3 regions of the Mesorhizobium sp. M0854 genome follow, and region 3 is predicted to be linked to each of the others. Evidence: predicted binding sites of a transcription regulator. Region 3 holds the regulator's gene; each other region holds the start of a gene.
The links. Region 3 encodes LexA, which represses DNA repair genes until DNA is damaged. Its sites were predicted from a motif close to TGTTCNNNNTGTGTTCNG; they were not measured.
Positions count from the first base shown of each region.

Region 1: a site for LexA is predicted at 7,322-7,339, ahead of NKH99_RS14300 (helicase-related protein). Genes of this name have one in related genera too.
Region 2: a site for LexA is predicted at 9,401-9,418, ahead of NKH99_RS15780 (DUF3072 domain-containing protein). Genes of this name have one in related genera too.

Region 1 is NZ_JAMYOL010000007.1:167,394-177,869, reverse strand. Features, by position in the region: gene NKH99_RS14335 (patatin-like phospholipase family protein) at 1-468, opposite strand, end outside; gene NKH99_RS14330 (3-hydroxybutyrate dehydrogenase) at 495-1,277, opposite strand; gene NKH99_RS14325 (citrate synthase/methylcitrate synthase) at 1,479-2,567, opposite strand; gene NKH99_RS14320 (citrate/2-methylcitrate synthase) at 2,660-3,808, shown strand; gene phaR (polyhydroxyalkanoate synthesis repressor PhaR) at 3,875-4,483, opposite strand; gene NKH99_RS14310 (acetyl-CoA C-acetyltransferase) at 4,762-5,946, shown strand; gene phbB (acetoacetyl-CoA reductase) at 6,050-6,775, shown strand; gene NKH99_RS14300 (helicase-related protein) at 7,507-10,476, shown strand, end outside.
Region 2 is NZ_JAMYOL010000008.1:205,774-216,249, reverse strand. Features, by position in the region: gene NKH99_RS15820 (Fic family protein) at 1-434, opposite strand, end outside; gene NKH99_RS15815 (YybH family protein) at 1,567-2,022, shown strand; gene NKH99_RS15810 (conjugal transfer protein TraG) at 2,550-4,547, shown strand; gene NKH99_RS15805 (CopG family transcriptional regulator) at 4,603-4,986, shown strand; gene NKH99_RS15800 (hypothetical protein) at 5,370-5,540, shown strand; gene NKH99_RS15795 (hypothetical protein) at 6,268-6,573, opposite strand; gene NKH99_RS15790 (hypothetical protein) at 7,243-8,136, opposite strand; gene NKH99_RS15785 (hypothetical protein) at 8,787-8,912, shown strand; gene NKH99_RS15780 (DUF3072 domain-containing protein) at 9,062-9,364, opposite strand; gene NKH99_RS15775 (Crp/Fnr family transcriptional regulator) at 9,790-10,275, opposite strand.
Region 3 is NZ_JAMYOL010000005.1:291,998-302,473, forward strand. Features, by position in the region: gene trpC (indole-3-glycerol phosphate synthase TrpC) at 1-800, shown strand, start outside; gene moaC (cyclic pyranopterin monophosphate synthase MoaC) at 803-1,309, shown strand; gene NKH99_RS12065 (molybdopterin molybdotransferase MoeA) at 1,309-2,514, shown strand; gene NKH99_RS12070 (hormone-sensitive lipase) at 2,522-3,352, opposite strand; gene kynU (kynureninase) at 3,448-4,695, opposite strand; gene lexA (transcriptional repressor LexA) at 5,144-5,878, shown strand; gene NKH99_RS12085 (ComEC/Rec2 family competence protein) at 5,872-8,337, opposite strand; gene gltX (glutamate--tRNA ligase) at 8,434-9,855, shown strand; gene gltA (citrate synthase) at 10,035-10,476, shown strand, end outside.

The DNA.
Region 1 (10,476 bases), on a different contig from region 3:
AATGAACAGTTCAATCGACTTGCAGGCGCGCACATTGTCGAAATCGATCTCACGTTCGACCACGTCGCGCAGCGGATTGATGGCGAGCGGATTGGCGACATAGGGCGAAAATACCCGAGACATCGTATCGAACAGGAAATAGCCGGGCGTGTTCTCGATCGACCAATTGCCCCAGGCGACGTCCCAAGGCATGCGCTGCACCGGGCTGAAGCGGCCCTTTGCCGCCACCGCACGCCAGAAATCGTCGAGCTTCCGCCGCGCGCCGTCGACACCGCCGCGGACAAAGCCGTCGGCCAGCGCCACGGCATTCATGGCGCCGGCGCTGGTGCCCGAAACCGCCGTTATGTCGAGGCGCCCGTCCTCGAGCAGCCGATCGAGCACGCCCCAGGAAAACGCCCCGTGCGAGCCGCCGCCTTGCAGCGCGACATTGATCTTCTTTGGCTCTTCCGCCTTGCCGTTTTTCGGCATGGCGTGGCCCTTGACCGCTGGAAGCCTCACTGAGCGGTCCAGCCGCCGTCGACAGAGATGTGCGTGCCGTTGATCTGCGCCGCCGCATCCGAGCATAGGAACACCGCGGCCGCCGCAACCTGCTCGACGGTGACGAACTCCTTGGTAGGCTGCCTGTCGAGCATGACCTCACGGACCACCGTCTCGCGGTCCATCTTGTTGGCCTTCATCTGGTCGGGGATCTGCGCCTCGACCAGCGGCGTCAGCACATAGCCCGGACAAATGGCATTACAGGTGATCTTGTCGCGCGCCAGCTCCAGGGCGACAGTCTTGGTCAAGCCCATAATGCCATGCTTGGCCGAGACATAGGCCGACTTGAACGGCGAGGCGACAAGGCCGTGGGCCGAGGCGACGTTGACGATCCGGCCGCCACCGGCCTGTTTCATCAACGGGATGGCGGCTGCGATGGTGTGGAAGGCCGATGACAGGTTGATGGCTATGATCGCATCCCATTTCTCGATCGGGAAGCTTTCGACCGGTGCGACATGCTGGATGCCGGCGTTGTTGACCAGGATGTCGACCGAGCCGAATGCCTCGGCTGCCTTCGCCACCAAAGCCCGGCACTCGGCCGGCTTCGACATGTCGGCCTTGACGTAGACGGTCTTCACCTCGTGGTGCTTCGCAATCGCGTCGGCGATGGCGTGATCGTCGGCGGTGTCGGAAAAGGAATTGACGACGACGTTGCAGCCTTCGGCCGCGAGCGCGTGGGCAATGGCCAGGCCGATGCCCGAGGTGGAACCGGTGACGATGGCGGTTTTTCTGGCGGTCAAGGCGGCTTTATTCCTTTCGAGGCGGGCTCCCGTGGAACCATGCTGCACTGCAACATATAGGCTCTCTGTCACCCAAGAACAGCGGATGTGTGGAGCAATGACATGAAATTTTTGTCATGTAGACCTCTCTCGTCCCGACGAGAGAGGTGTTCGGCACCGGCTGTTGCGACCGGTTTTCGCAAGTATGCGAGGGAAAAATCCTCAGGCGACGAGGTCCGGCACCGGCCCGATATAGCGCGACTGCGGCCGGATCAGCCGTCCGCTCGTCTGCTGCTCGCGCGCATGGGCAATCCAGCCGGCGACGCGCCCGGCAGCAAAGACGTCGGTGAACGCCTCTTTCGGAAAGCCCGCCGCTTCCAGCAGAAGTGCTGTGAAGAACTCGACATTGGTCTGGAGCGAGCGCGACGGCTTGGCGATGCGGAGCACTTCGAGCGCCGCTTGCTCCACGCTTTCGGCAAACGCCAGCCGGTGGCCGCTTTCGCCCCTGGCGCCGAGCTGGCGCACCACCGCTTTCAGCACGTCGGCACGCGGATCGCGCACGCGATAGATGCGATGGCCGAAGCCCATGATGCGGCGGCCGCGCGCGATCTCGCCACGCAGCCAGCCGGCGGCGTCGCCATGCGCCTCGATCGCATCCAGCATCTCAATCACCGGACCTGGCGCGCCGCCATGCAGCGGCCCCTTGAGCGCTCCGAGCCCGGCCAGCACCGCCGAAGTAAGCCCGGCCTGCGTCGAAGAGACCACGCGCGCGGCGAAGGTCGATGCGTTGAGGCCATGGTCGCAAACCGTCACGAGATAGGCATCGAGCGCCTTCGCCAATTTAGGCGAGGCCGCAATGCCGGTCAGCATCCGCAGCATGTCGGCGGCATGATCGGCCTTGCTATCGGGCGCAATCGGGCGTTCGCCGCGCTGCAAGCGCAGCAAGGCCGGCGTCAGCACGGCAGGTGCCGCAACCAGCCGCAGCGCGTCCGACAATTTGTCACCATCCGGCAGCAGGGCAATACCGGCGCGCATCGCGCTGTAGATATCGACGGATGTGAGAAACGGCAGCAAGGGTTTGATCTGCTCGAACACTTCGCTGCGCGCCCGACCGATCGCGTTCGCCAGCTCCCTGCCGTCGGGAAGATCGTCGAAAAAGCCGTCGAACAGCAGATGAACCACCTCGGCGTATTTCCAGCGACCTGCCAGTTCGGGCAACGAATGGCCCCGGATGGTCAGGCGGCCACCAAGACCGTCGACATCGGAGAGCACCGTTTCCGCCGCCACAACATCATCGAGCCCATTCGCCATCGGTTTTCTCCTTGACCCTTTCCGGGTGGTAAATAAGGGTTGGTGACTGGACCATCAATCTTGATCAATGGAATCAATATGACAAGGCTGACATGACGGAGTGGCTGACGCGGGACGAAGCCCTGAAGCGTCTCAAGGTGCGAGCCCAGACCCTCTATGCCTATGTCAGCCGCGGGCGCATCGGCGTGCGGCCGGACCGGGCGGATCCACGCCGCAGCCAGTATCGCGCCGACGACATCGCGGCGCTGGCGAGCCGCCGGGCTCGTGGCCGAAATCCGCAGGCAATCGCCGAAAGTGCAATTGCCTGGGGTGAGCCGGCGATCGCCACCACGATCTCGACCGTTTTGCATGGCCGCCTTGTCTATCGCGGCCAGGATGCGGTTGCTCTCTGCGAGGCTGCCACGCTGGAGCAGACGGCAAACCTGCTTTGGGCATCTGACGTACCAGTGTCGTTCGTCTCGGCGAGCCGCCATGGCAACGGCGCAACTGGCCGGCCGGCTGCCTTCGCGGAATTGGCCGCGTTGGCGGCCAACGGCCGGCCTTCGCTCGGCCGAAGATCGGCTTCGCTCAACCACGATGCGGCCGGCGCCATCGCCGCTTTGGCCCAGGCGCTCGGCGCGATTCCCGGAACTGGTGCCGTGCACGAAAGGCTGGCGCGGGGATGGTCGCTCGATGCGGCCGGTGCAGACTTGATCCGCCGCTCACTGGTGCTGTTGGCCGATCACGAATTGAACGCATCGACCTTCGCCGCACGGGTCGCCGCGTCCACCGGCGCACCTGTTTCGGCCTGCCTGCTTGCCGGCCTCGCCACGCTCTCTGGGCCGCGTCATGGCGGCGCCGCGGAGGCGGTCATGATGCTGGCGGAAGATGCGCAGAGATTGGGGCCGGATGCGGCTGTCGGACGCTGGCTCGGTCACGACAGGCCGCTGCCCGGATTTGGCCATCCGCTTTATCCCGACGGCGATCCGCGTGCGGAACCGTTGCTGGCCGCGATAGATGTCGATGATGGGCTGTTACGGCTTTGCAATGCGGCCTTTGCGGCAACGGGCATGCGCCCGAACGTCGATTTCGCTTTGGCCGCGCTGACGCGCGGTCTCCGTTTGCCGTCCGATGCGCCGTTCCGCCTGTTCGCGCTCGGCCGCAGCGTCGGCTGGGCCGCGCATGCCGTGGAGCAGGTGACAAGCAACGGCCTGATCCGGCCACGCGCCCGCTACCAGGGGCCGCTGCCGGAGCAGCTCTAGCCGCGCTGTTTGCGAAGTCTCAGCGGCACCTGAGCGAAGGTTCGACGCGGCGCCTCGCCCCGGCAATCACGACATGGTGTCGAGCTTGCGCTGCATCGCGGCGATCTGCTCCTTCAGCTCCTGGAGGTCGTCGGGTTTTTCCGGCGTTTCCTTCCTGGCCGGTTCGGCCGGCGCTGCTGCCGGCGCCGAGCCCGCGGGCGGGAACGGCGTGAACAGCCGCATGGCGTTCTGGAACATTTCCATGTTGCGCCGCGTCTGCTCCTCCAGCACCTTGATCGGCGTAGCGATCTTCATCATGTCCATCGGCGACTTGCCGAGCGCATCTTTCATCTGCTCGCGAAAGCGCTCCTGCTCCTTCGAGAAGGCCAGCATCGACTGTTCGAGAAAGCTCGGCACGATCATCTGCATCTGGTCGCCATAATAGGCGATGAGCTGACGCAGGAACGGGATCGGCAGCATGTTCTGCCCGTCCTTGTTCTCCAGCTCGAAGATGATCTGGGTCAGTACCGGATGCGTGATGTCGTCACCGGTCTTGGCGTCCTGGACAGTAAAGTCCTCGCCTCTTTTGACCATTTCAGCGAGATCCTCGAGCGTCACATAGGTGCTGGTGCCCGTATTGTAGAGACGGCGATTGGCATATTTCTTGATAACAATAGGTTCGTCTTTTGCGGCCATCTGCATCCTCCCCGGACACCGGGCAGCTTAAGTAAGCCGCCGGTAACGATTGCGCCTTTTTAAAGGATATGCGCAAAAGCGCCATGAATCCAAGCAGTTTGTGCAGTGCGGGAACATTTTATGCTGCGCAGCACGGACGGGCCGCCGTCGCAGCGACGGGCGGCATGCTTGCGGGAGTGGGACGCCATGCCCATTTCGGGTTTGACTCGGGTTGTGGAAAGGGCAAGAAAAGTCCCCGACGGCACCCGAAATCGTTCCCCGAAAGCCTGGAGAAGAACATGTCCGCTTCCAACGCCATCGTTGTCGCCAGTGCAGCGCGCACGCCCGTCGGCTCCTTCAACGGCGCCTTCGCCAACACCCCAGCCCATGAATTGGGTGCCGTCGCCGTCAGGGAAGCGCTGGTCCGTGCCGGCGTCGACGGCAAGGAGGTGGACGAGGTCATTCTCGGCCAGATTCTGACCGCGGCTCAAGGGCAGAACCCGGCGCGGCAGGCGGCAATGGCTGCCGGCGTACCGCAGGAGGCGACCTCCTGGGGCCTGAACCAGCTCTGCGGCTCGGGCTTGCGCGCCATCGCGCTCGGCATGCAGCAGATCGCCCAGGGCGACGCGAGGATCATCGTTGCCGGCGGCCAGGAATCGATGTCGATGGCTCCGCATGCACAGCATCTGCGCGGTGGCGTCAAGATGGGCGATTTCAAGCTGATCGACACCATGATCAAGGACGGCCTGACCGATGCCTTCTATGGCTATCATATGGGCAACACCGCTGAGAACGTCGCCCGCCAGTTCCAGATCACCCGCGACGACCAGGACCAGTTCGCACTGGCTTCCCAGAACAAGGCCGAGGCCGCGCAGAAAGCCGGGAAATTCAAGGACGAGATCGTTGCCTTTACAGTCAAGGGCAGGAAGGGCGACACCGTCGTCGACCAGGATGAATACATCCGCCACGGCGCGACAATCGATGCCATGACCAAGCTCAAGCCCGCCTTCGACAAGGAAGGCACGGTGACTGCTGCCAATGCTTCCGGCATCAACGACGGCGCCGCCGCCGTGGTGCTGATGACCGAAGCGGAAGCCGCAAGGCGCGGCATCACACCGCTGGTGCGCATCGTTTCCTGGGCGACCGCCGGTGTCGACCCGCAGATCATGGGGACGGGACCGATCCCCTCCTCGCGCAAGGCGCTGGCCAAGGCCGGCTGGTCGGTTGGCGACCTCGATCTGGTCGAAGCCAACGAGGCCTTTGCCGCGCAGGCCTGCGCCGTCAACAAGGACATGGGCTGGAATCCGGCCATCGTCAACGTCAATGGCGGCGCCATCGCCATCGGCCATCCGGTCGGCGCCTCGGGCGCCCGCATCTTCAACACGCTGGTCTACGAGATGCGCCGCAGAAGTGCCAAGAAAGGCCTTGCCACGCTGTGCATCGGCGGCGGCATGGGTGTTGCCATGTGCGTGGAAGCATTGTGATGAGATAAGCGATACGAATAGGATGCTGGCGCAAGGCGAGTAGGGAAAGAGGGCAAACCCCACCGCTTCAACGCTCAGTCATCTGCATTTCCCGGGAGGACATATGACAAAGGTTGCAATCGTCACAGGCGGGTCGCGCGGCATCGGCGCGGCGATATCGGTCGCCTTGAAAAGCGCCGGCTATTCGGTCGCCGCAAACTACGCCGGCAATGAAGAAGCGGCGGCAAAGTTCAAGGCCGCGACCGGCATCCCGGTCTATAAATGGTCCGTCGCCGACTACGAGGCCTGCGCCGCCGGCATCAAACAGATCGAAGCCGATCTCGGTCCCGTCTCGGTGCTGGTCAACAATGCCGGCATCACTCGCGACGCGATGTTCCACAAGATGACCCGCGAGCAATGGAAAGAGGTCCTCGACACCAACCTTTCCGGCGTCTTCAACATGACGCATCCGTTGTGGGGCGGCATGCGCGATCGTAAGTTCGGTCGCATCATCACCATCTCCTCGATCAACGGTCAGAAAGGCCAGGTCGGCCAGGTTAATTATTCGGCCTCGAAGGCCGGCGATATCGGCTTCACCAAGGCACTGGCCCAGGAAGGCGCGCGCGCCGGCATCACCGTCAACGTCATTTGCCCCGGCTACATCGCCACCGAGATGGTCAAGGCAATGGACGAGAAGGTCCTCAACGAGCGCGTCATCCCGCACATCCCGGTCGGCCGTCTCGGCGAGCCGGAGGAGATCGCGCGCTGCGTCGTCTTCCTCGCTTCCGACGATGCCGGTTTCATCACCGGCTCGACCATATCAGCCAATGGCGGCCAGTACGTCGCCTGATCGTTTGTCTTTACGTTGAGACAGATCCTCGCTTGGACGAACGGGCCTGCAAAACGGCCCGTTTCTATAGCGGTCTTCCCGTTGCAAGATCTCGATGCAGCACGCTGCCCCAATCCGGCACGCAAAGGTTAACGGCAAACTCGCAGCTTGTGCAAAAGCCGCCCGGCAGCCTGTGGATTCTCGGTGGAAAAGCTGTTCACGACACAACATGTTGCGGTGAACAAACCAAGAAACTTCAGCTATCGCTGATTCGTCGCCGATTCGTTCCGGCTTTGAGCGGAGCGTTAACGGCGAGAGCTGAAAACACCCGCGAAATGATTAAAGCGCATTAGGAAACATCAATAATTTCATAATGTTGTGCGAAGCAGGTTGGCCAGCCACGACCATTCACCGGCAAAGGTTAACCGCAGTGCTCGCTTGGATGCCGCTTGCATAAATCGGGCCAGTTTCCGTGATTCAGCATGTGGTGAGGTATGCCGACAGAAAACCCAGATGTAGCCGTGAACAAACCCTGAATCAGCGCGAGTCAGTGATTCGTCGCTGATTCGTTCCAGACTCGTTCCAACTGTTAATCGGGAACAGATTTTCTGGCTTCGAACCAACCAATCGGCCTGCCCTCGGCATATTCCGCTTTCGCTTCGCGCCCGAAATCCCTATGTGTCGCCTGTCATACGCGGCCAATATGGGCGCGCTCCCGACAATGCGAGGCAGAGAGCCTTATTTCCAGGCCGATGAACATCCATCCGAAACACACTGAACCGCTGATCCTGTCGGGTCGAGACGTGACGGCCGTGCTCGGCCCGACCAACACCGGCAAGACCCATCTCGCCATCGAACGCATGGTGGCGCACGAAAGCGGCGTCATCGGCCTGCCGCTCAGGCTGCTTGCCCGCGAGGTCTATACGCGCGTCTGCGAGAAGGTCGGCGCCCATAAGGTGGCGCTCATCACCGGCGAGGAAAAGATCCAGCCGGCGGGCGCGAAATACTCGGTCTGCACCGTGGAAGCGATGCCGCGCGAGACCGACGCCGCCTTCGTTGCCATCGACGAGGTCCAGCTCGCCGGCGATCTCGAACGCGGCCACATCTTCACCGATCGCATCCTGCATCTGCGCGGCCGCCAGGAGACGCTGCTGCTGGGCGCGGCCACCATGCACGGCATTCTGCAGCGCCTGCTGCGGGGCGTGTCGGTGGTGACGCGACCACGCCTCTCGCATCTTGCCTATGTCGGCTCGAAGAAGCTGACCCGCCTGCCGCGGCGCACGGCGATCGTCGCCTTCTCGGCCGACGAGGTCTATGCCATCGCCGAGCTGATCCGCCGCCAGCAGGGCGGTGCCGCCGTCGTGCTCGGCGCACTCAGCCCGCGCACCCGCAACGCCCAGGTGGCGCTGTTCCAGTCGGGCGACGTCGACTACCTCGTCGCCACCGACGCCATCGGCATGGGCCTCAACCTCGACCTCGACCATGTCGCCTTCGCCCAGAACCGTAAATTCGACGGCTACCAGTACCGCAACCTGACGGCGGCCGAGCTCGGCCAGATTGCCGGCCGCGCCGGCCGGCATCTGCGCGATGGCACCTTCGGCGTCACCGGCCAGGTCGATCCGCTGGATGATGAACTGGTCAACAAAATCGAGGCGCATGATTTCGACCCGGTGAAAGTACTGCAGTGGCGCACCGCGCATTTCGATTTCGCCAACCTTGATGCGCTGAAGCGCTCGATTGAGACCAACGCCCCGGTCGAAGGCCTGACGCGCGCGCTGCCGGCAGTAGACGCGCAGGCGCTCGAGCATCTGTCGCGCGACGAGGACGTCCGGGCACTCACCACCGATGCCAGGCGCGTGGCGCTGCTGTGGGAAGCCTGCGCGCTGCCCGACTACAGGAAGATCGCGCCGGCCCAGCACGCCGACTTGATCGCCTCCATCTACATGGACCTTGCCAGGCACGGCCATGTCGACGAGAACTACATGGCCGAGCAGGTGCGCCGTGCCGACACCACCGAAGGCGACATCGACACGCTGTCGCACAGGATTGCCCAGATCCGCACATGGACCTTCGTTTCCAACCGGCCCGGCTGGCTGGCCGATCGGGCACACTGGCAGGAAAAGACGCGCGAAATCGAAGACAGATTGTCGGATGCGCTGCATGAGCGGTTGACGAAACGTTTTGTAGACCGCAGGACTTCCGTCCTCATGCGGCGCCTTAGAGAAAACACGATGCCTGAAGCCGAAATCAGCCCAACCGGAACCGTCCTCGTCGAAGGCCATCACGTCGGCGAGTTGCAAGGTTTCCGCTTCACCGCCGACCAGAGCGCCGGCGGCGAAGACGCCAAGGCGGTGCGGGCGGCGGCGCAGAAGGCGCTTGCCGCCGAGTTCGAGGCGCGGGCCGAGCGCTTCGGCGCCTCGGCCAATGGCGACATCGCGCTGGGTTCGGATGGCACGCTGCGCTGGATCGGCGCGCCGATCGGCACGCTGGTCGCCGGCGAAGACGCTTTGAAGCCGCGTCTGGTTCTGCTGGCCGACGAGCAACTCACCGGCCCGGCACGCGACAAGGTTGCGGCGCGCGCCGAGCGCTTCGTAAACTTCCAGATCGAATCCCTGCTGAAGCCGCTGGTCGACCTCAAGAATGCCGAGCAGATCACCGGCATCGGCCGCGGCATTGCTTTCCAGCTCGTCGAGCATTTCGGTCTCATCAACCGTCGCGACATCGCCGACGAGATGAAATCGCTCGACCAGGAAGGCCGCGCGGCGCTTCGCCGTCTCGGCGTGCGCTTCGGCGCCTACCATGTCTTCGTGCCGGCGCTGATCAAGCCGGCGCCGGCCGGGCTGGTAACGCTGCTGTGGGCGCTGAGAAACGACGGCAAGGACAAGCCCGGTTTCGGCGATGTCGTTCACGCACTGGCCTCCGGCCGCACCTCGGTGGTCATCGATCCGACCTTCGACAAGACCTTCTACAAGCTTGCCGGCTACCGCAATCTTGGCCGGCGTGCTGTACGCGTCGATATTCTCGAACGGCTGGCCGACCTGATCCGGCCGGCGACCAACTGGAAGCCGGGCCTCGGCCCTCGCCCCGACGGCGCCTATGACGGCCAGTCCTTCATGGTGACGCCGCCGATGATGTCGATTCTCGGCGCCACCGCCGACGACATGGAAGAAATCCTGAAGGGACTCGGCTATCGCGCCGATGCCAAACCGGCGGCCGAGGTCAAGGCGCGGCTCGAAGCACAGGACAATGCCGCGCGTGAAGCTGCCGCTGCAAAGCAGGCGGCGGAAGAGACTGCGCGAGTCGAGCAGGCGAGGATGGCGGAAGCATCTGCCGCGGCAGAGCCGCCGGCGGAGGCTTCGGAACCTGTGTCGGATGCGGCTCCTGTTGCGGAGGCGGCGGCCGAAGCTGTGACCGAAGCGACGGCAGAGCCTGTCGCGGAAGCTCCAGCCCCTGAAGCTGCGGCAGAAGTCACGCAAGAGACCCGGCCCGCCGCGGAGGCAACTGCTGAAGCGCCTGCGGAACCAGCGGCCGAGCCAACGGCGGAACTTGGGGCGGAAACTGAGGCTGCGGCACCGGTAGAGCCGCCGGTTCTCGAAACTACGGAAGCATCGCCGGCCGAACCTGCAGCAACGACGGAAGCCGTCGCCGGCGAAGCTGCTCCAGAAGCCGAGGAGCCAAAACCTGTCCTGTTATGGCGGCAGGGTCGTTTCGACCAGCGCCCG
Region 2 (10,476 bases), on a different contig from region 3:
GGAATGTATCGTCCGGCCTCCGCGTCCGGCAGATCGATACGCGCGTCCCTCAGCCATTCATATAAAAACCAGATGCGGCGGGCATAACTGCCGGTCGGGCTTTCACGGACCAGCGCCTCGATCGGCGCGGGACCGGTCACTTGGAACAGCCGCTTGAGGACGGCAAGGTCCAGTCCCTCGTACTTGAGCGCAAAGGTCAGGTGGCCTTCGAGGGTAGGATTTGGGGCATGGCGGGGGGTCATGATCCGCCAGCCATCCCGTTCGGTAATGCGATGATGCTCGCCAGTGGCGAACAACCTACGGGGCAAGGGCGCGGCGAGCCTGTAGGCTCCGATCAGGGCGCTGTACCCGGCCGGGGTCGCCGTTTCAGGAAGGCGGATTTCCTGAAAAACGGTAACAGGACCTGAAAATTGGTGCTGTTGCACCGCAGGCATGAAACGCGAATCCTTCCATTGAATTTTGGTTTAGTCGGCAAAACCTATGAAAAATGATCCTATCCCATGAAAATTGATGCCACAAGACAAATTTTCCGAAAACCGATTCCAAAATAGTGCTGAGGTCGATCAAGCAAGAACTCCGCCACCGGCTCAAGGAAGCGACTTCAGACCAAAAAGGTGAGTCCAGGAACCGCCATTCGCCCGTCTTAGTCACGAGGCCGGCACGGATGGCCCGCCTTACGTCGAGCCGGATTGCTCGAGCGCGCCGTTCGGGGCTCACTCATAGAGCACTCCGGTGCGCGATCCCGATTTGATAGCCGCGATCACGCTCGCGACTGATCTTGGTGACGTGGCGGCGTCGGAGTAGAAAAGTGATGCAGGATCTCGGTGGCGTCGTGTGTGTGTGACCTGAAGTGAGTTCTCTGCGGTATGGGGGGCGGCACGCAGCGCGCGTCTTCTCGGCAAACAGATCGACGAAGCGGCACCGAAGGGAAGTTCCTGGCATTCATTCTCGCCATCGCTGCCCCAATTTGCCGATCGGACTGCCGATCGATCTCGCCCAATACTTTGCGCGCGCAAGGGCCGAAGCCGAACTGGGCGGCACCTGCTCATTCGGGAGCTGACTCATGCTTGGTGCCCGAGAGAGCTGTGCCTGATCGAATGCGTGAAATCGCAGCTCGGAGTGGAGAGGCTGACGCGGTCATCTGTCACCCGCCTTCGGGCTGTAACGGAAAGCGCGACATCGTCTCCAATGCTCGTTCCCCACGTCGAGGGGCCCAGCGGCTTGGCTACGGGGGGGACTGTCAGCTAGTGGCCGCTGGGCCTTGACGACCAGCGACCGTAAGAGGAGGCCCTGTGCTGGCTGACGAAAACTTGCGAGCAAAGCCACGGAAAAGCATCATTCGAACGAACTCTTTCGTCGAGACGAGGAGGGCAGTGAGGCGGTAGCCGCCGCTTTGAAGCTCTCCGACAGCTGCTACGCTGGTCATTCAGAGGGTCGCAGTTGCGCTTGCGCCGTCATATCAGATAAGTCTAATATAATCCGCGCCCGGCCATCGAACGCGCCGCGGCGCCCTCGGGTCGGCGCTATTCATCGGGTGGGCATGTCGGGCACGCAAGGGAGGACGAAATGAGACTGGTTCAGTCATTTGCATTTGCTGCTGTGCTGCTTTTTTCGTCTGCATTGTCTGCGGCCGCCCACTCGGCTCGTGAGGACATCGAAGCGGCGTTGGTAAAATTCATGGACGCCTTCAACAGCGGAAACGCAGCAGCGGTAGGTCAAATGTATACCGAAGATGCCGCCCTGCTGCCACCCGACGGCAAACGCGTCGATGACCGCAAGGGCGTGGAAGAATTCTGGCAGGGCGCAATCAAGGCCGGGATGAAAAATCTCACCCTGAAGGCGCTGGAAGTGGAAGGGAGCGGGAATCTCGCCTACGAAGTTGGCGCATTTACGCTCGGTGTGCCGAGCAAAGGCGGTGCCCCTTCCACCGTTGCGGGCAAGTACATTGTCGTTTGGAAAAAAGGGGACGACGGGACGTGGCGCCTGCATCGGGACATCTGGAACTTTGGTGCGGCCCAATAGATTCCGCGACCCATGAGGCCGGCGCGGCTTGCAATAGTCCAACGAAAGTCCATGGCAATAGTTGATGTGACTGAATTGATTAACAAAATTGAACAGACTTGATGGGTCTGCTCATCGAGTCGGTTCTGGATCTATCGCGCTACCGATCAGCGAGGCGGTAAGATTCGAGCTCAGCAGAACGGCAATTCCGGCTGACCACCACTTGCCGGGACTAGAGCGTTCTCCGGCTCGGCGCGCCGCTGAGGGCTCTTGTTCATTTGGTCGTGGGCAATCCGCGGTTCTCCAAGAACCCGTCCATCTCGTCAAATGCCATCTGAGCCGAGACAACTGATTATCATTGGGCAAAGTAGCGGCTCAACGGCTCCAGAAGAAAGCAGCCCCCCGATGCTCGTTCAACATTCGAGCCCGCATCGGGCAAGTCTTTCCACGTCCGGGTACGCCATGCTGCTTCGACCGCCCCATTCTTCTTGCGAATTTAGGAATTCGAGCTTTTCGGTTGTTCCGATCATCCATTTGGGAAACGACCGATGCCGGCAAGCAAGGTTTTATGGGGTCAGATACTCACCGCCTTTCTGATCGTCGTCGCGACAACATGGGGAGCAACACAGTGGACGGCAGGGCGGCTCGGCTTTCAAAGCCAACTCGGTCCGCCGTGGTTCGAATTGGCTGGACAGCCCGTTTATCCGCCGCCAGCCTTTTTCTGGTGGTGGTTTTTCTACGACGCCTACGCGCCGAAGGTCTTCCTCGAGGGCGCGGCGATTGCGGCGAGCGGAAGCCTCATGGCTATCGTCGCAGCGATCGGGATGTCGCTGTGGCGGGGGCGCGAGGCAAAGGACACCACGACTTACGGCTCGGCGCGCTGGGCGACGCGAGACGAAATCAAGGCCGCTGGGATGATCGGTCAGGATGGGGTGATCCTGGGTATGTTGGGCCGACACTATCTGCGCCACGACGGTCCGGAACACGTGCTATGTTTCGCACCGACCCGAAGCGGGAAAGGCGTCGGCCTGGTCGTGCCGTCACTACTGACTTGGCCGGGTTCGGCAATCGTCCACGACATCAAAGGCGAAAACTGGGAACTGACGGCCGGATGGCGGGCCCGTTTCGGCCAGGTGCTTCTGTTCGACCCGACCAATGCTGGATCAGCAGCCTACAATCCTCTGCTGGAGGTGCGACGGGGCGAGTGGGAAGTTCGAGATGTGCAGAACGTGGCGGATGTCCTGGTCGACCCAGAAGGCACATTGGAACGCCGCAACCACTGGGAGAAGACCAGCCATGCGTTGCTGGTCGGCGCAATACTGCACGTGCTCTATGCGGAGAAAGACAAGACCCTCGCAGGCGTGGCGAACTTCCTTTCCGATCCAGAGCGGCCAATCGAGGCAACGCTGCGCGCCATGATGCTGACGCGGCATTTGGGTGATGCAGGCCCGCATCCTGTCGTGGCGTCGGCTGCTCGGGAACTGCTTAACAAGTCCGAGAACGAGCGTTCCGGCGTGCTCTCGACGGCCATGAGTTTTCTGGGCCTCTACCGCGATCCAGTTGTGGCCAAGGTGACGTCATGCTGTGACTGGCGGATCGCAGACCTTGTCGAGGAGGCACGGCCGACGACGCTTTATCTGGTCGTGCCGCCATCGGACATCAGTCGCACAAAGCCGCTGATGCGACTCGTGCTTAACCAGATCGGCCGCAGGCTCGCCGAAGATCTTCACGCGAAGGATCACCGGCAGCGTCTTTTGATGCTGCTGGACGAGTTTCCCGCGCTCGGCAGGCTCGATTTCTTCGAAAGCGCGCTGGCCTTCATGGCCGGGTATGGCATCAAGTCGTTCCTGATTGCACAATCGCTCAATCAGATCGAGAAGGCCTACGGACCGAACAATTCCATCCTCGACAATTGTCATGTGCGGGTGAGCTTCGCCACGAATGACGAAAGGACGGCCAAGCGCGTCTCAGACTCTCTGGGGACCGCGACCGAGTTGCGCGCCATGAAGAACTATGCGGGGCACAGATTGTCGCCCTGGCTCGGGCATCTGATGGTGTCGCGGCAGGAAACGGCGCGTGCACTGATGACGCCGGGCGAGATCATGCAACTGCCGCCGACCGAGGCGATCATTATGATCTCGGGCCAGTTCCCAATCCGTGCGAAGAAGGCACGCTACTTTGCCGACCCGCGTCTTGCCGAGCGTGTCTTGCCGCCACCAAGGACCGGAGGGACAACGCAGAACGCTCGCCCTGACGACTGGACCGACACGACACTTCTTGCTGGGCCGGAAGGCAAATCTCGCAAGCTGAAGCTTGCCAGGGATCAGCAGGACGAGGATCCGGCCAACGGCGGCATTCGCCGCCAGCCTGAGCTTCCCGAACACGAAGACATCGCGCCGGAACGAACGCCACGCTGCGACGATGAGTTCGACCTCGACAAGGACGAGCCCGATGATGACGCCGTTCGTCGCCGCAGTGTCGATCAAGCCATGAGACGCGCAGCTCGTCAGGCCGCCCTTGACCCCAATGATGGCATTGAGCTTTGAGCGCATGAAGAACGCCAAGAAAAGACGTCTGTCTGCCTATCTCGACCCTGACGTAATGAGGGCACTGGCAGATTACGCCGGGCGGCGCGAGGTCTCGCTGTCACTGGTCGCGGAGGCTGCGCTAGCGTCGTTCCTGTCGCCGGACGCCGAAGAACGAAAGCAAGCGGCGATCACTCGACGCCTCGACCAGATCGATCGACGTGTGCAGCGTGTTGAACGCGATATCGGAATATCCATTGAGACACTCGCATTGTTCGTCCGCTTTTGGCTCAACTCGACTCCAGCCTTGCCGGAATCGGCGCAAGCGGAGGCACGCGCCAAGGGCTTGCAGCGCTACGACAATTTCGTCGATGCGCTCGGTCGCCGGCTCAGCAAAGGACCAAGGCTCAGGCAGGAGATAGCCGACGATGTCCCGCCAGCGCCGCCAGCAACTGGATGAGCTTGCGGCAAGACCGGCGCTTCAACAGCCCAACCCCGGTGCCCGATTGCAGAGCTATTTTGCGCAGCTGATGGCCATCAGATCACCTTTCATCGGAGCGGCGGGCCTGGGCATTCGTCTCCACAGTCGATCTCGGCCAGTGTGCGTTGCAGAATCGGAGTTCTTTCGACCGCGCATGCTTGGTTGAATTCGAGCCTTGCCGCCGGAGGAACAGGTTCTTGCCCGTGCCGTAACCAAAGGTTGCAGATGATAATCACTTTGGACAGCCCGGTGGGACGGCATCGCTCGAACCGGACATCGGACCCTTCCTTAGGCGCAATAACTTTGAAACAAATCCTGCCGGCAAGCGTTCCAGCATAGCGGGCGGGTTGCCGGAGGACCCAATGCCCGACGATGACATCGTCATTCCCCAAGACCACGACGCTTCGCCACTTCGGGAGGAGGAGTATTATGTCGTCTGCCCGGCATGCGGCCAGGCGTTCGATATCAGGTGTATGGCAGAGGCGCTTCATCACAACGAGCCGGGCCACGAGCCCTACGACCTCGACTCGTAGTCGGCAATTACCGGCGGTCGTCGACGAACGTCGACCCTGATCGAGACCAACACCGAGGTAAGTTGTCGCTCATCTGGCCGGCGTTGCCGTCCGGTCGGCCTACAACGAATCCCCGTCGCCAGGGCAGAGCTTCGCCGGCACGCTATGTCGTGACAGACACCTTGCGGGCTTTCAGCGACGACTTGATTGCCATTGCGGGCGTTGTCGATGCGGTCGTGGCCGTCACTGACCGCCATGGCCGTCACTGACCGGGTTGTTAACCCAGGGGGCGCTTACTCCACCGCAATACGTCGCCCAGTTCCCTCGCGACGCTCCGAAGCAGACCTTTGCCGGCATCGGGGCCGGGCGGAACATGTGATCTCCATAATGCGTACCAACCGGAGCCTGTCGCGATTCACATTGCTGATCGACGAACAGGCGCTCGTTGCAGAGAAAGGCTACAATCGATCGCGATGCCCGCGTGCCTTCACGCGACGGCACATGCTACGCGTCTTGGACGGGCGGGCCGCGGCAGGTGAAGCACGCTTGCGATGGCCCGAATCTGGCTTGCTTCTCCAGTAACCCGGAAGACGCCAGGGACGCGCTGCGCTGGACCCGTGCCCTAGCCGTCGAGCTCCCATCTATCGGTTCGTCCGCTCCATATCCGGCCGGACAGGGCCGCACCCTTGGGCTGTTCAAAGGCGCTTGCATCTTCCCTGCGCCGACACCGGCCGTTGTATCTGGAGCGTCAACCCGCTGAAGTCCGGTTGTGCTTTCTCAGCCGAGTAATCGCCGAATTGTCGACAGTGATCACCCCGCCGCAGTCAATTCGCACAGTGAGTTTGTTCACCCCGCGATCGACGCGGGTGACGTCCCCAACAAGAACCACTCTGTCGCCGGCCCGGACTTTCGGTGGCGGATCAATCGTATAAGGATGGTCATACGAAGGAATGCTCACCCTGGCGCGCCCACTGGGGAGAATCGCGATCACGATACCTGCCAGCGCCACCTCATCGCCGACCTCAAATTCGCGAGGCATGTTAACGTGCAGCATGGTCTTCCTCCCGATGCCTTCCTAATTCACGCTTTGCTAAATTAATGCCCGGCCAACCAGGTTGGTTGCTTGCAATCGACTTCGTACGGTTCCGCACAATTCCAAGCTGGTATGCACTCCCAGTTGGCCTCGGATCGGCCTTGTGCGTCAAAATTCTGCAGAAACGGTTTGACGTTCAGGATGACCTTGGCGCGCCCGCCACACGGTAGCGGAGCGGCGGACTTCATCGCAGTCCGGCGATGGCATAAACGCTGAGCGTGAAGCGGAAATGAATCTTTCGCGTTCAGGTACATCGTTCTGGCAAATTCGAGGAACGCCACGCCGGAAGCAGGAAACGTGTGCTGTCCCCAAGCTCCCTCGGAAGGCAAGTTGACCACCCGCCCACCGTTAGTCTAGGTCCGGCCGGTGCGTTCCAAACGTCATAGAAGCCGGTCGATGGCTTTACTGCCACGCGGGTTATTGGAGCCGGATCATCGATGCTGGTGTCGTGCGCCTACGCGCACGTCAAGTCGGTTTCATGCATGGGACTTTCAAGGCCAGCGACGTCATCATCGAGCAATGTTCAGCCAAGCCGTATGTTGTTCGCAATCGTTGCACATGGAAGGCTCCGATCGGGGTGACATCTCAACACTAGGGCAACCGGACAGACGGTGGAAAACGGCCCCAGCTTCAAAAGCTAGAACAATGCCATAAGCCTTGTGCCCTTCTTCGCGCCAGGCTTCGAGCTATTTGGCGAGCTATCCTGAGTTCGGCCAGCGTTGGTTGCCACCAGCCTCGCTGCCGTTCCGGTAATCCGGCAGCACGCCGAGCGGGCCATGTTCTAATCAATTCAACCAACGTCGCCGGACGCCATCGGCCCCAGACGTGGTCGACGTTCGCCTCGATCAAATGCGGATAGAACGCTGCTATCTGCGAGGCGTCGACGAGTTCACCCGAAATCTCGGTGAAGACCACGATACCGTATTGCTCCGTTGCCACGGCACGGCCAAGCCGGGGTAAATCGTCTGGGGGCAGTGGATAGCGACGTCGCCTGCGTTCGGCATACCGCAATCTGGCGGCTTTATATTCCTCGGAATCTTTGGAGGCTTCTCGTCGCCGTTTCCTCTCCTCCGGTTCTGCGCGGCCTGCGGCCCTTTCGATGCTTGGCCAATGGCGCTTCAACTCCTCGTACGAGCGGAAAGGCACCCTCCAGGCCCGCAGTTCGTCGTCCCAGCTCGCCCATGGAACGGCTCGCAGTTCCTCAAGAACCGTCCGCGAATAAGGCGTGCGAATGCGCAGGTCGTCCGCGACTTCCAGATACCGGCTCGACAGGGGATCGAAGGCGAAGGCATCCCGTCCCTTGCTGTCATCATGTGCTGCTCGCAAATCCGCCTCTTGCGCAAGCCAGCGCTGGATGCGCCGCGCTGCAGTCTTTCCTGGCACGAACCAGGTTCTGCGCTCGTCACTCCACCTGGCGCGCGGGAATGTCTGTCGAAACCGCTCAACCGCCGCACGATCGTACGGAAAGCGCGCTTCGGCACCAGGAGCTGTCTGCGGTGCAGCAGGGGCGTCGGATTTTTCCATCAGATTGCGAAGCACAGCATGCGCGCAAACAACGCGGTGCAGCTCATTTGGGTCCAAGAACATCAGAACGCATAGTTAGACCTGCAAGAGGAAGCCGACGAGGCGATCGGTGAAGGCGCTCCCGCCTCACATATGCCGCTACGGTTGACCAGGATCCGCGCAACCTCCAACGTGAGAACTTCACGTTTGTGCTCCGATTGGCACCGGGTCCTGACAGCATCGTGCTTTCGGTTGTTCTGTGGTTCCTCGACCGATAGCAGGACGGCGAGCCCGCGTCGCCGGAGGATAAGAACGACGCGGGCCGATCGGAGATATCCGATCTGGCAGCAAAAATATGAGGGAAAGAGTTTGCTGCGTGGGCAGAACTTTTCCTGCGCGCCGGTGTTCCATCGCGTGAGGAAAAAGGCCCGCCGCACAGGTTGATGCGGCGGGTCGATCAAACGCTGTTGCACCGAGCGGGGGCTCGGGGTCGGACATGCCCGGTGCGCGCGGACCACGCGAACTTTAGATGCACCAGCTGCGATGCGTCCACCAACCGACGGTTGGAGTTTCATTCCGAGAACTGCGCCATCGCCGTTGAGTGCATATCGGGAACCCAGCCTTGGCACAGCACGTTGCTCAGTCGCTGACCTTCGCAAAGGATGCATACAATGGCGAAAGACATATCTCGCGAGGAAGAGCAACGCGGCACCGAAAAAGTTTTCTTCTGGGGCGCTGCAATCGCCCTTGTCCTGTTTGTGTCTTTGGTTACCATCGCCCTCGTCGGAAGGGCCTGATCTGTTTCGACAGTAGGATTGGACCGGCGGGTGCGAGGTCTCGGTGGGTTTAGGGCGAATGCCGGGCTGTTGTACCCTATGAGCCGCTCCCATCCGCCGTTTGTCGTCTCGATCGCCGGTCGAGCCACAACGCACTGAATTCAGAAGATTCATTGCGGGTCACCTGCAGCAAAACTGTCCCAATCCAATCCGATCGGCTGTCCTTTGCTAGAGACGAAAAGCCACGGGCGGACGCACAGGCCTAACTTTTCCCGGAGTGCACCAATGCGTTTAGAAGCTTCCGCCTTGCTAAGGCCGTCGGCATAGCCGTCAGGGTCGTCGGCCTGTTCGGCCAGAGTTTTCAGATATGAGGCTTGTGCGGGAGTCATTGGGTCATCTCCGCTGACCCAATCTTCCGGGTCTTTTCCGACATTTGCCGATGCCTCGATTTTTGGGTTGTGCCGGTCGCCCATGGTCAATCTCCCTTGATTGATCAGCACAATGAGAAACGATCATGATTTGTTCCGCCACATTTGGTAGGCTTTCTCAGACCGTTTGCAGGGCTGCTCGTCACCGACCTGGTCAGTGTGTGGGATCGGTCGGAGTAACGTCGACGCTGGCCGGGACCCGGACAACAAGTCGACTGCGGCTGGATGGTGGTTCCCGCGCCGGACTGGCAGCCATATCCTGCTCTGGTCGCCAACGGCGCTGACAGAGCCTTCGGTCTCAACATATCAATTCTTTGCGGGAAGGGAGAGACTCGGCGTGCCTCACTCAACTGTCGCAACCAGCAGGGGTTGCCCTTCGCGCATCGAGACCCCCCGCCCAGCATTAGCGATGGCCTGCCGCTTTAGGTAGTTTGTCTCATCCCATCGGCGGACTTCCACATTGGCGCGGATCATGGAGATGCCTGCTCGCCGATCAGGCGGGCATATTCCGCCTCCGGCTGGCCATATGAGCTGTTTGCCAAGGTGATGAGACCAGTTCGATCACGGACGATGACCTCGCCACGATTTGACCTGATCAGACCGCGGCCTTCCAGCATTTGAAGTGCCACGGTGACGCCCGGCCGTCGTACACCCAACATGACCGACAGGAATTCATGGGTAATCGGCAGCCGGTCGCCTTCTATGCGGTCGTTGCACATGACCAGCCATCTTGCCAGCCGTTCTTCCAGTTTCAAACGCGCATTGGCGAGGGCGGTATAGCTTGCCTGGATCCACGCGTAGTGCACGTACCGCAGCAGAAAAAGCCGCAGCGTCGGGCTGTCGGAAAGCGCCTTTGTGAATGGCTCGGCGTCCATGCTGGCAACCTCGGCATCCGCTTGAATGTAGCAGTCGTGCGGCGATCGATCGCCGCCCATGATCAGCGCCGAGCCGGTCATGCCCTCGAAACCAATGACTATAACTTCGGCGTCGACCTCCGGCCGGAGTTTCGCCACCATCGAGCCGATCCCCGTCTCAAAGAAGTAGACGGCCTCGATAGCGGCGTTTGCGGTTTCGAGCTGCGTCCTCAATGGCAGAAAGCTGCTGTGAAGGTGAGGGCTGAGCAATTGATGGTGGCCGGAGACATGCGCCGCAGCAGT
Region 3 (10,476 bases):
TGCGCAAGATCGAGGCTTACAAGCGCGACGAGATCACGGCGGCCAAGGCGCGCGTGCCGCTGGCCGAGATCAAGGCACGGGCGACGGATGCCGACGCGCCGCGCGGCTTTCTTTCCGCCCTTGAAGCAAAGCGCAAATCCGGCAGGTTCGCGCTGATTGCCGAAATCAAGAAGGCTAGCCCATCCAAAGGCCTGATCCGCGCCGATTTTGATCCGCCGGCGCTGGCCAGGGCCTATGCGAAGGGCGGTGCCGCCTGCCTTTCGGTGCTGACCGATGCACCCTCCTTCCAAGGCGCGCCCGAATTCCTCACCACTGCGCGCGCTGCCGTCGAGCTGCCTGCCCTGCGCAAGGATTTCCTGTTCGACCCCTATCAGGTCTACGAGGCCAGGGCATGGGGTGCCGATGCCATCCTGATCATCATGGCCAGCGTCGACGACGCGTTGGCAAGAGAACTCGAAGCGACAGCGTTCGGGCTCGGCATGGACGCGCTGGTCGAAGTGCATGACGAGGCTGAAATGGAACGCGCGCTGCAGCTGTCGTCGCGACTGATCGGTATCAACAACCGCAATCTCCGGACCTTCGAAACCAGCCTGCAGACCTCGGAGCGGCTGGCAGCGATGGTGCCGGCCGACCGCCATCTGGTCAGCGAGAGCGGTATCTTTTCGCACGACGATTGCCGCCGGCTGGAGCAGAGCGGAATTGCGACTTTCCTGGTCGGCGAGAGCCTGATGCGCCAGCAGGACGTGGCCGCGGCAACGCGCCTGCTGTTGACGGGCAAGGCGCCGGCAGAGGCCGTTTGAGGATGGCGGCCACCCTCACCCATCTTGGCGCGCAGGGCGAAGCCAACATGGTCGATGTCGGCGACAAGGCTGTGACGGTGCGCACGGCAGTCGCAGAAGGCTTTGTCGCGATGCGGCCCGAGACGCTGGACATGATCCTCGCCGGCGACGCCAAGAAGGGCGACGTGCTGGGCACCGCGCGCATTGCCGGCATCATGGCGGCCAAGAAGACGCATGAACTGATCCCGCTTTGCCATCCGCTGCTGCTGACCAGGATATCTGTCGATATCGAGGCGGACGCCGCGCTGCCCGGCCTGAAGGTGACAGCATTGACCCGCGTCACCGGCAAGACCGGCGTTGAGATGGAGGCTCTGAGTGCCGTCTCGGTCGCTTGCCTGACCATCTACGACATGGCCAAGGCGGTCGACCGCGCCATGGTCATCTCCGGCATAAGGCTGGTTGAAAAGACCGGCGGCAAATCCGGCGACTACAAGATCACCGGAGACGGGGCCACCGAGGCAGGCCGATAATGGTGCTGGTCCCAGTTGCCGAGGCGCTCGAGCGCCTGCTGGACGGCGCAGCAGCGCTGCCGGGCGAACGCGTCGCACTGCTGGATGCCGCCGACCGCGTGCTGGCGGAGCCGGTTGTGGCGCTCCGCACCCAGCCGCCGTTCAACGCCTCCGCCATGGACGGCTATGCCGTGCGGGCGGCCGATATCGCGTCCGTACCGGCAAGGCTTTCGGTGGTCGGCATGGCGCCGGCCGGACGCGGCTTTGCCGGAACGGTGCAGCAGCGGCAGGCCGTGCGCATCTTTACCGGCGCGCCGCTTCCCGAAGGCGCCGACACTATCGTCATCCAGGAGAACGTCCGCGATCTCGGTGGCGGCAGCGTCGAAGTGACGGAACGGACGGTGCAGGGGCGCAACATCCGCCGCCTCGGGCTCGATTTCGCCAAGGGCGATGTCCTGCTGCCCAAAGGCCGCCTGCTCGACCCGGCGGCCTTGTCGCTGGCGGCATCGGCCAATCACCCCGAGGTGCGCGTGGTCAAACGGCCGCTGGTGGCCATCATCGCCACCGGCGACGAATTACTGCCGCCGGGCAGCGATCTTGGCCCCGACCAGATCATCTCCTCCAACGCCTATGGTGTCGCCGCTGCCGCACAGTCGGTCGGTGCGCGCGCGCTCGACCTTGGCATCGCGCCGGACCGCAGGGAGGCGATCGCTGCGCTGGTTGAAAAGGCCGTGAAGGCTGGCGCGAACGTCATCGTCACGCTGGGCGGTGCCTCGGTCGGTGACCACGACTTCGTCCATGAGGTGCTGACCGGGCAAGGCATGACGCTCGATTTCTGGAAGATCGCCATGCGGCCGGGCAAGCCACTGATGTTCGGGCGGCTGGGAGACATTCGCTGCATCGGCCTGCCCGGCAATCCGGTGGCAAGCCTGGTCTGCACTCAGCTCTTCCTGAAGCCGCTGCTGGCGCGGCTCGGCGGCCGCGCCTTTCAGCAGGATATACGTCGGGCACGGCTCGGTGCCGCCATGCCGGCCAATGATCTCAGGCAAGATTATGTGCGGGCTGTTGTCATAGATGACGCCGGTACGCTCGTGGCGACGCCGTTCGGCATCCAGGACTCCTCGATGCTGAAAATCCTGGCCGATGCCAACGGGCTGATCGTTCGCGCGCCGTTCGCGCCTGCCGCGGCGGCGGGCTCCCCCTGCGACGTGCTGATGTTACGCTGAACCTGCCTCACTCCGAAATCAAGGTCCGGGTCAGCGGATGGTCTGGATCGGCCAAACCGTCGATGATGTTGAAATGATGCCGGTCAGGTTCGACCACCGAGCTGGTCGCGGAACCCAGGCCGATCCAGATGTTGGCCAGCAACGCGCTCTGACGCAGGAATTCGGCGCGCTCGCCGCCGCCGGCCCAGCAGGTCAGGCGGGCCTTGTCCATCGGGCGCAGCAGCACCGGACTTTCGGCCTGCGCCTCGGCCTCATCGATCGCCAGCGTCTCGTTCATGCCGGTGCGCATGATCGGGCGCAAATCGTGCACCCCCGAGATCGACACCACATGACGAACGCGCCGGACCACTTCGGTCGCCAGCGGCGTCGTCGCCGTAACCATCCGGCTAACAAGATGGCCGCCGGCCGAGTGCCCGGTCAGCATCAGCGGCCCTGCAACCATCGCCGCCGCCTTGCCGATCGCCGCGCCGACCTCCTTGACGATGCCGCCAATGCGTATCTGCGGACAGAGCGTGTAGGACGGCATCGCCACCGCATAGCCGCGATCAACAGGGCCAGCGGCAAGATGCGACCAGAAATTCTTGTCGAATTCCATCCAGTAGCCGCCATGAACGAACACCACGAGTCCCTTAGGCTTGATGGCCGGCAGGAAAAGATCGAGCCGGTTGCGTGGGTTGTCGCCATAGGCCATGTCGAGCCGCGCCCTGCCCTCGGTCGAAAGCACGTCGCGGAAAACCCGCGCGGGCTCGATCCAGGCCGCCGGCCAGCGATCGCTGCCGGCTATGTTGGCGCCGTTGGCATAGGCGTTGTCCCAATCGGCAATGTGACGTTCGAACACCCTGCGCCCTCCCTGGCATATGGCCCTGCAGCGTAGCCGTAAGCATCGCGCGGCGCGTCGTCGCCAGCCTCACGATTCCAGCTCTCGCATCAATCTCAAGTGACAGCTGCTTTGATGGCGAAGCGCGCATCCTTCCACGCACCGGTGTGCAGGATGTCCTCAAGCACTTTGGCGGCCTGCCAGACATCGGCATAGCCGACATAGAGCGGGGTGAAGCCGAAGCGCATGGTCGATGGCGCGCGAAAATCGCCGATCACGCCACGTTCGATCAGCGCGCGCATGACCTGGTAGCCATGCTCATGCATGAATGAAATCTGGCTGCCGCGTTTTTCCCCATCGCGCGTGCTTTCGAGCGTGAGCCCGTAAGTGCCGCACTTTGCCTCGACAAGCTCGATGAACAGATCCGCCAGCGCGATGCTCTTCTTGCGCACCGCCGTCATGTCGACATCGTTCCAGATGTCGAGCGCGCCCTTCAGCGTGCGCATCGACAGGACCGGCTGCGTGCCGCACAGAAACCGGCGGATGCCGGTGCCGGCCGCATAGCCTGGCTCGAAGGCGAAGGGCCGTGCATGGCCCCACCAGCCGGTGAGCGGCTGCTGGATGTCGGAAAGATGCCGCTCAGCCGCATAGATGAAGGCAGGCGCGCCCGGGCCGCCATTCAGATATTTGTAGGTGCAGCCAACGGCAAAATCGGCGTTTGCCTTGTCGAGTTCGACTGGCATCGCGCCGGCGGTGTGGCAGAGATCCCAGACGATCATCGCCCCGGCTTCCTGAGCCCTGCGCGTCAGCGCCGGCATGTCGCGCAGTTCGCCCGACTTATAGTTGACGTGGTTGACCAGCACCACAGCGGTGCGTTCGTCGATCAGCTCTTCGATGGTCGGCGCGTCGACTCCCGAGAGGCGCAGCAGCGTATCTTTTCGCGTCGAAACCACACCCTCGGCCATGTAGAGGTCCGTCGGAAAACTATCGCCCTCGGCGACGATGACCTGCCGCTCCGGTCGCATGGCCATGGCGGCGTGCAGCAGCTTGTAGATATTGACCGATGTCGTGTCGCAGACCACTGTCTGGCCGGCCGCGGCCCCGATCAGGCGCCCGAGCTGGTCGCCAAGTTCAAGCGGCATGTTGAACCAGCCGGCCGTGTTCCATGCGCGGATGAGATCATGCGACCATTCTTCGGTCGCGGCCTTGTGCAGTTCATCGAAAGCGGCACGTGAAGCAGCTCCTAGCGAATTGCCGTCGAGATAGATCACTCCTTGCGGCAACACAAAGCGGTCGCGCATCGCGCGCAGCGGATCCGCGGCATCCATCGCCTTTATGGCCACGAGATCGGGAATTCCTGTCATGATTTGTCTGCTCCCCCCAAGATCCAACGCAACGCCGGACACGCATCGACTGTTCTTCCATTACTTGGTTGCGCGCAGCAAGGCTCCACCGGCGAGAAGCAGCCTGACCAGGCGGTGGAAACCGGGACTTAACCCGAGGTTGGCGTTTTGAGTTCGTTTCGTTCACGGTGCATTGACCAAACCGCACAGTCGATACGGGTTCAATTCCGTGCCTTTTGCCGACCGACGGTCGATGCCAGTGCCGCCTTCTAGGAGGCCAGAAGGGCGCAAACGAAAGCAGAATCAAGGCGATGAGGCTCGCGGCGGTGAAAATGCGGTACGCCGGTAGGGGACGTCGTTTGTTTCCCGAGCCTTAACGCATTCATTAAACTTTAAACAGTTGCGGAACACAACTGGAACAGATAGTGTTTGTTCTGGGTTTGTTTTTCTGATTCTGTTGGGGGTCGCTATGCTGACACGCAAACAACACGAACTGCTTATGTTCATCCACGAAAGGTTGAAGGAAAGCGGTATCCCGCCTTCATTCGACGAGATGAAGGAAGCGCTCGACCTGGCTTCCAAATCCGGAATCCACCGGCTGATTACGGCGCTGGAGGAGCGCGGCTTCATTCGCCGTTTGCCCAACCGGGCCCGTGCGCTGGAGGTGCTACGCCTGCCTGACTCGATCGCCCCCGGCCTCAATGCGGCACGCAAGTTCTCGCCGAGTGTCATCCAGGGCAGTCTTGGGCAAGGCGCCCCTCGGCAAGGCAAGCCGACATCGTCGCGCGTGCCCGCAGCCGGAAATGACGACGATGTCGTCGCCGCCGTTTCGATCCCGGTGATGGGCCGCATCGCTGCCGGTGTGCCGATCGACGCCATCCAGCACCAGACGCATTCGATTTCGGTGCCGCCGGATATGATCATGGGCGGCGAGCATTATGCGCTTGAGGTCAAAGGCGATTCGATGATCGAGGCCGGCATTTTCGACGGCGACACGGTGATCATCCGCAATGCCGATACGGCGAGCCCCGGTGAGATCGTGGTGGCACTGGTCGACGAGGAGGAAGCGACGCTGAAGCGGTTCCGCCGCAAGGGCGCCTCGATCGCCCTGGAAGCCGCCAATCCGGCCTACGAGACGCGCATCTTCGGACCAGACAGGGTCAAGGTGCAGGGCAAGCTCGTCGGACTGATCCGCCGCTACTGAGCTCCGCCCTTGGCGCCGGCTTTGGGGTTGTCGGCCCGGCGGTATGGCGGCAGGCCCCGTGCCGCGCGTGAAAATTTCCGCTGCACGTGCCAGGGCCGGTATGATTTTTCGACGGCGAAGCGGATCTCGGCGCGTGTTGCCGCTTGTGGATCGAAATAGACGGCGGCACTTCCCGCGCGCGCCAGTTGCCGTTTGGTGACGACGAGGACCAGCCGGTCGTAGTAGCAGGGGTTATGGGCGGTGGCGTCGTCGATGACGATCAAGCTGGCAAAGGCGCAGGCTGGCCGCGCAGTATCGCGGTCCTTGGCTTGCGCGATGATCGCGCCGGATGGATGCCTGGCAAGGCAGAGGCCGTCCGTGCAAATGAACGGCATGCCCGGCGGTAGGTCGGCCGGATCGGCAATGTCGAATTGCGGGTCGTTCTTTCCAGGTGTTTCCGGCGCGACGATAGCCTCTGATGTGAGCGCGCGTTTCCAGTTGTCGATGGTGAACTCATTCGGGCGTGCCCGGTTGACCGCGAGTTCACCGCTGCCGATCGGCAGCGCGACCAGCCGTGCGTCCTCCGAGACCAATACGTCGGGTATGCGTGTCTGCGTTGTCGTCAGCAAGCCGGCGAGCGCAAAAGGAAGTGCCGCCAGCCGCAACCACGTCGTCGCCATGCTGGCAATGACGAGGGCGATCGTCACCAGAAGGACGGATCTCAGCGAAATCAGCCCGACCGCATCGATCGGCGAGCGCTCCGAGATCCACCCGGACAGGGCGATCATCGCCGTCAGCCCCTTGCCCATGATATAGAGAAAAGGGCCATCCGCACCGAACGGCATCGCCAGCGCGCTGAGAACGGCGAAGGGCATGACGACCAGTGACACGATGGGCATGATGGCCAGATTGGCGAACAGGCTGAGCGGCGCCACGCGCTGGAAATGCCATATGGCGAAAAGCGCCGTGGCGCTCCCTGCAATGATCGAGGTCATCGCCAGACCGCACATGCCCAGCAGGACCTTTCGAGTGGCAAAGCGTAGCGGCGACTGCCGCGGCGGCGGCGTGGTGGCCCTGCCGGCGCGGTAATCGGACCAGCCTGCATAGGCGCCGACAAGGGCCGCCGTCGCGGCGAAGGACATCTGGAAACTCGGACCGACCACCTCGTGCGGCGATACCAGGATGACCGCGATGGCCGAGATCGCCAGGTTGCGCATGGTGAGCGCGGCCCGGTCGAACAGCACGGCGATAAGCATCACCGCCAGCATGATGAAGCTGCGTTCGGCCGCCACGACTATGCCGGAAAAGACGAGGTAGGCCGCAATCGAAAAAAGCGCGGCGGCCGCGGCATATTTCTTGACCGGCCGTCGCGATGAGAAATCGGGAAACAGCGCGAAGGCACCCCGCAGCAGCGCCATGATGGTGCCGGCGACCAACGCCATATGCAGCCCTGAGATGGAGATGATGTGGTAGATGCCGGTGCGCCGCATCGCTTCGTTGATCTCCTCGGGAATGCCGGCGCGCACGCCGACGATCAGCGCAGCAGCAATCTCGCCCTCGGCACCGCCGATGCGGCTGCGGATATGGTCGGCGATGGATTCGCGCGCGTCTTCGATCGCGGAAGAAAGCTGCGCGGCAAGCGGCATGCTGCCCGACGACACGACTTTCGGATTGCCGAGAAAAAAGCCGCTGCCGCCGATACCGGCGAAATAGCTGTCGAAGGAGAAATCATAGCTGTCGGGCCGCACCGGGCCGGTCGGCGGCAGCAGCCGCACATAGCCGGTGATCTCGGAACCGGCGGTCAGCTCAGCCGGTATCTTCATCGCCGAAACGCGGACCCGTTCCGGCATGTAGCGCAGTGTCGGCCTGGCCGTTGAGATCACATCGATTGTCAGCCTGATGCGGCCGCTCGCCATGGGCTCGTACGATACAACGCGACCCGTCAGCCGCGTCGAGATGTCGGAGCCGAGCATATGCGTTCCGACACGCCATGTCTCGAACTTGGCGGCAAGTACGCCAAGCGCGCAGAGCAGCGCCACCATGAAGCACAGGCGCGTCCTGGGCCATGACCGCGAGACGACGGCACAAAGGGTCGCGAGGAGCGCGATTGCGATCGGCTGTGGAAAGGCCGGCTCCACCGACAGCCCGAAATAAACGACCACCCCGCATGCGAGGAACACCGGCACCAGCAGGAAGGCGATGCCGCGGTCGAGTTCCAGATCGGCCGCCGTGGTTACGCTGTTGCGGATACGGGACGGTGACGGGAGGCGGAAACGCCTGGGCAGGCGTACGATGGGCTCGCCCGCGGGCACGAGAACCGTTGCTGGGTCGCTGGCCGGCAGCGACGGAGCATCGAAGCGCGGAGCAGGTAGCAATGCCGGTGCCAGCAGGACAGGCGGGGGAGCGGCAAACAGCAAGCGTTCGCTGACGTCGCTGCCAACGTCCTCGCCCTCGCCCGCACCACGGCCTCGCACAGCCATCGGGTCTGCCCCTTGCGCCCTCGACCTCCTATGCTACATGAACGCGCAACGCGCGAAAGTCCGCAAACCCACTTCCTTCGCCCGCCTGAGAGTTCCATGCCCGATAAGGTCGTCACCCGTTTTGCCCCCTCGCCCACCGGCTATCTGCACATTGGCGGCGCGCGCACGGCGCTGTTCAACTGGCTGTACGCCAAGCACACGGGCGGCACGATGCTGCTGCGTATAGAGGATACCGACCGTGAGCGGTCGACGGATGCGGCGACGGCAGCCATTCTCGACGGGCTTTCCTGGCTCGGACTCACCTGGGACGGCGCGCCTGTCTCGCAGTTCGAGCGCGCGCCGCGCCATCGCGAGGTGGCCGAGGAGCTGGTGCGCGTGGGCAAGGCCTATTACTGCTACGCGACGCCGGCGGAGCTGGAGGCGATGCGCGAGGCAGCGCGAGCCAAGGGGCTTCCGCCCCGCTATGATGGGCGCTGGCGCGACCGCGACCCGTCGGAGGCGCCGCCCGGCGCCAAGGGGGCGATCCGCATCAAGGCGCCGACAGACGGCGAGACGGTGGTGCATGACCGCGTCCAGGGCGACGTGCGCTTTCCCAACAAGGATCTCGACGATTTCATTATTCTGCGCTCGGACGGCAATCCCACCTACATGCATGCCGTCGTCGTCGACGATCACGACATGGGCATCACCCACATCATCCGCGGCGACGATCATTTGACCAACGCCGCACGCCAGACCGTAATCTATCACGCCATGGGCTGGGAGGTGCCGTCGATGTCGCATATCCCGTTGATCCACGGTGCCGACGGCGCCAAGCTGTCGAAGCGGCACGGTGCGCTTGGCGTCGAAGCCTATCGCGCCATGGGCTACCTGCCGGAGGCGCTGCTCAACTATCTGGCGAGGCTTGGCTGGAGCCACGGCGACGATGAGATCATGTCGATCGCCGACATGATTACATGGTTCGACATTGGCGACGTCAACAAGGGCGCCGCCCGTTTCGACTTCGCCAAGCTCGAGGCGCTTAACGGCGTGCATATGCGCCGGATGAACGACGCGGCGCTGCTCGACATCTTCATCGCCACTCTGCCCTATCTAGAAGGCGGCCCGGCAATCGCCGCTCGCCTCGACGACAGACGCAGGGCGCAACTGCTTGCCGCGTTGCCGGGCCTGAAGGAGCGCGCCAAAACGCTGGTCGAACTTGTTGAAGGGGCTGCATTCCTTTTCGTCGAACGGCCGCTGCCGGTCGACGAGAAGGCGGCGGCGCTGCTCAGCGGTGAGGCGCGCGCGATCCTGCGGGGCGCTCATGCGGCACTAGCCACGGTTTCGGAGTGGTCTGCCGCCTCAGCCGAAGCCGCGATCCGCGACTATGCGCAGGCCGCCGGCCATAAACTCGGCGCCGTGGCCCAACCTTTGCGCGCCGCGCTCACCGGCAAAAGTACCTCGCCAGGTGTCTTTGATGTGCTTGCCGTGCTTGGCCGCGAGGAAAGCCTGGCGCGGATCGCTGATCAAATCGATTAGCAAACTGGCCCAAGAAGATTGGCATTGAAAGGTGTGTTTCGCAGTGCAACATTGGGTCTTGGCCTAATCTGCCGCGCAGATTCAATTGCGGGCGCAAATGTGCGTATTCCGATGCTTTTGACGTGTTGGGTTCAGATATTTTGCCTTTGCCGGCCTGAGGAAACAAAAAGGAGTTTGCTATGACCGAACCTGCGACAAAAATGGAATTTGGCGGCAAAACCCAGGCATCGACGGCCAAGCTGGAACTCGGCGGCAAAACCCATGAATTCAAGATACGAAGTGGTTCGGTAGGACCTGACGTCATCGATATCGGTTCGCTCTACAACACCGCCGGCGTCTTTACCTACGATCCCGGTTTTACGTCGACGGCGAGCTGCGAATCGGAAATCACCTTCATCGATGGCGATGCCGGCATTCTTTTGCACCGCGGCTACCCGATCGACCAATTGGCCGAGCACGGCGACTTCCTCGAAGTCTGCTATCTCTTGCTCTATGGTGAACTCCCGACCAAGGCGCAGAAGGACGATTTCGACTACCGGGTGACGCGCCACACTATGGTGCATGAGCAGATGTCGCGCTTTTTCACCGGCTTCCGCCGTGATGCGCATCCGATGGCGGTGA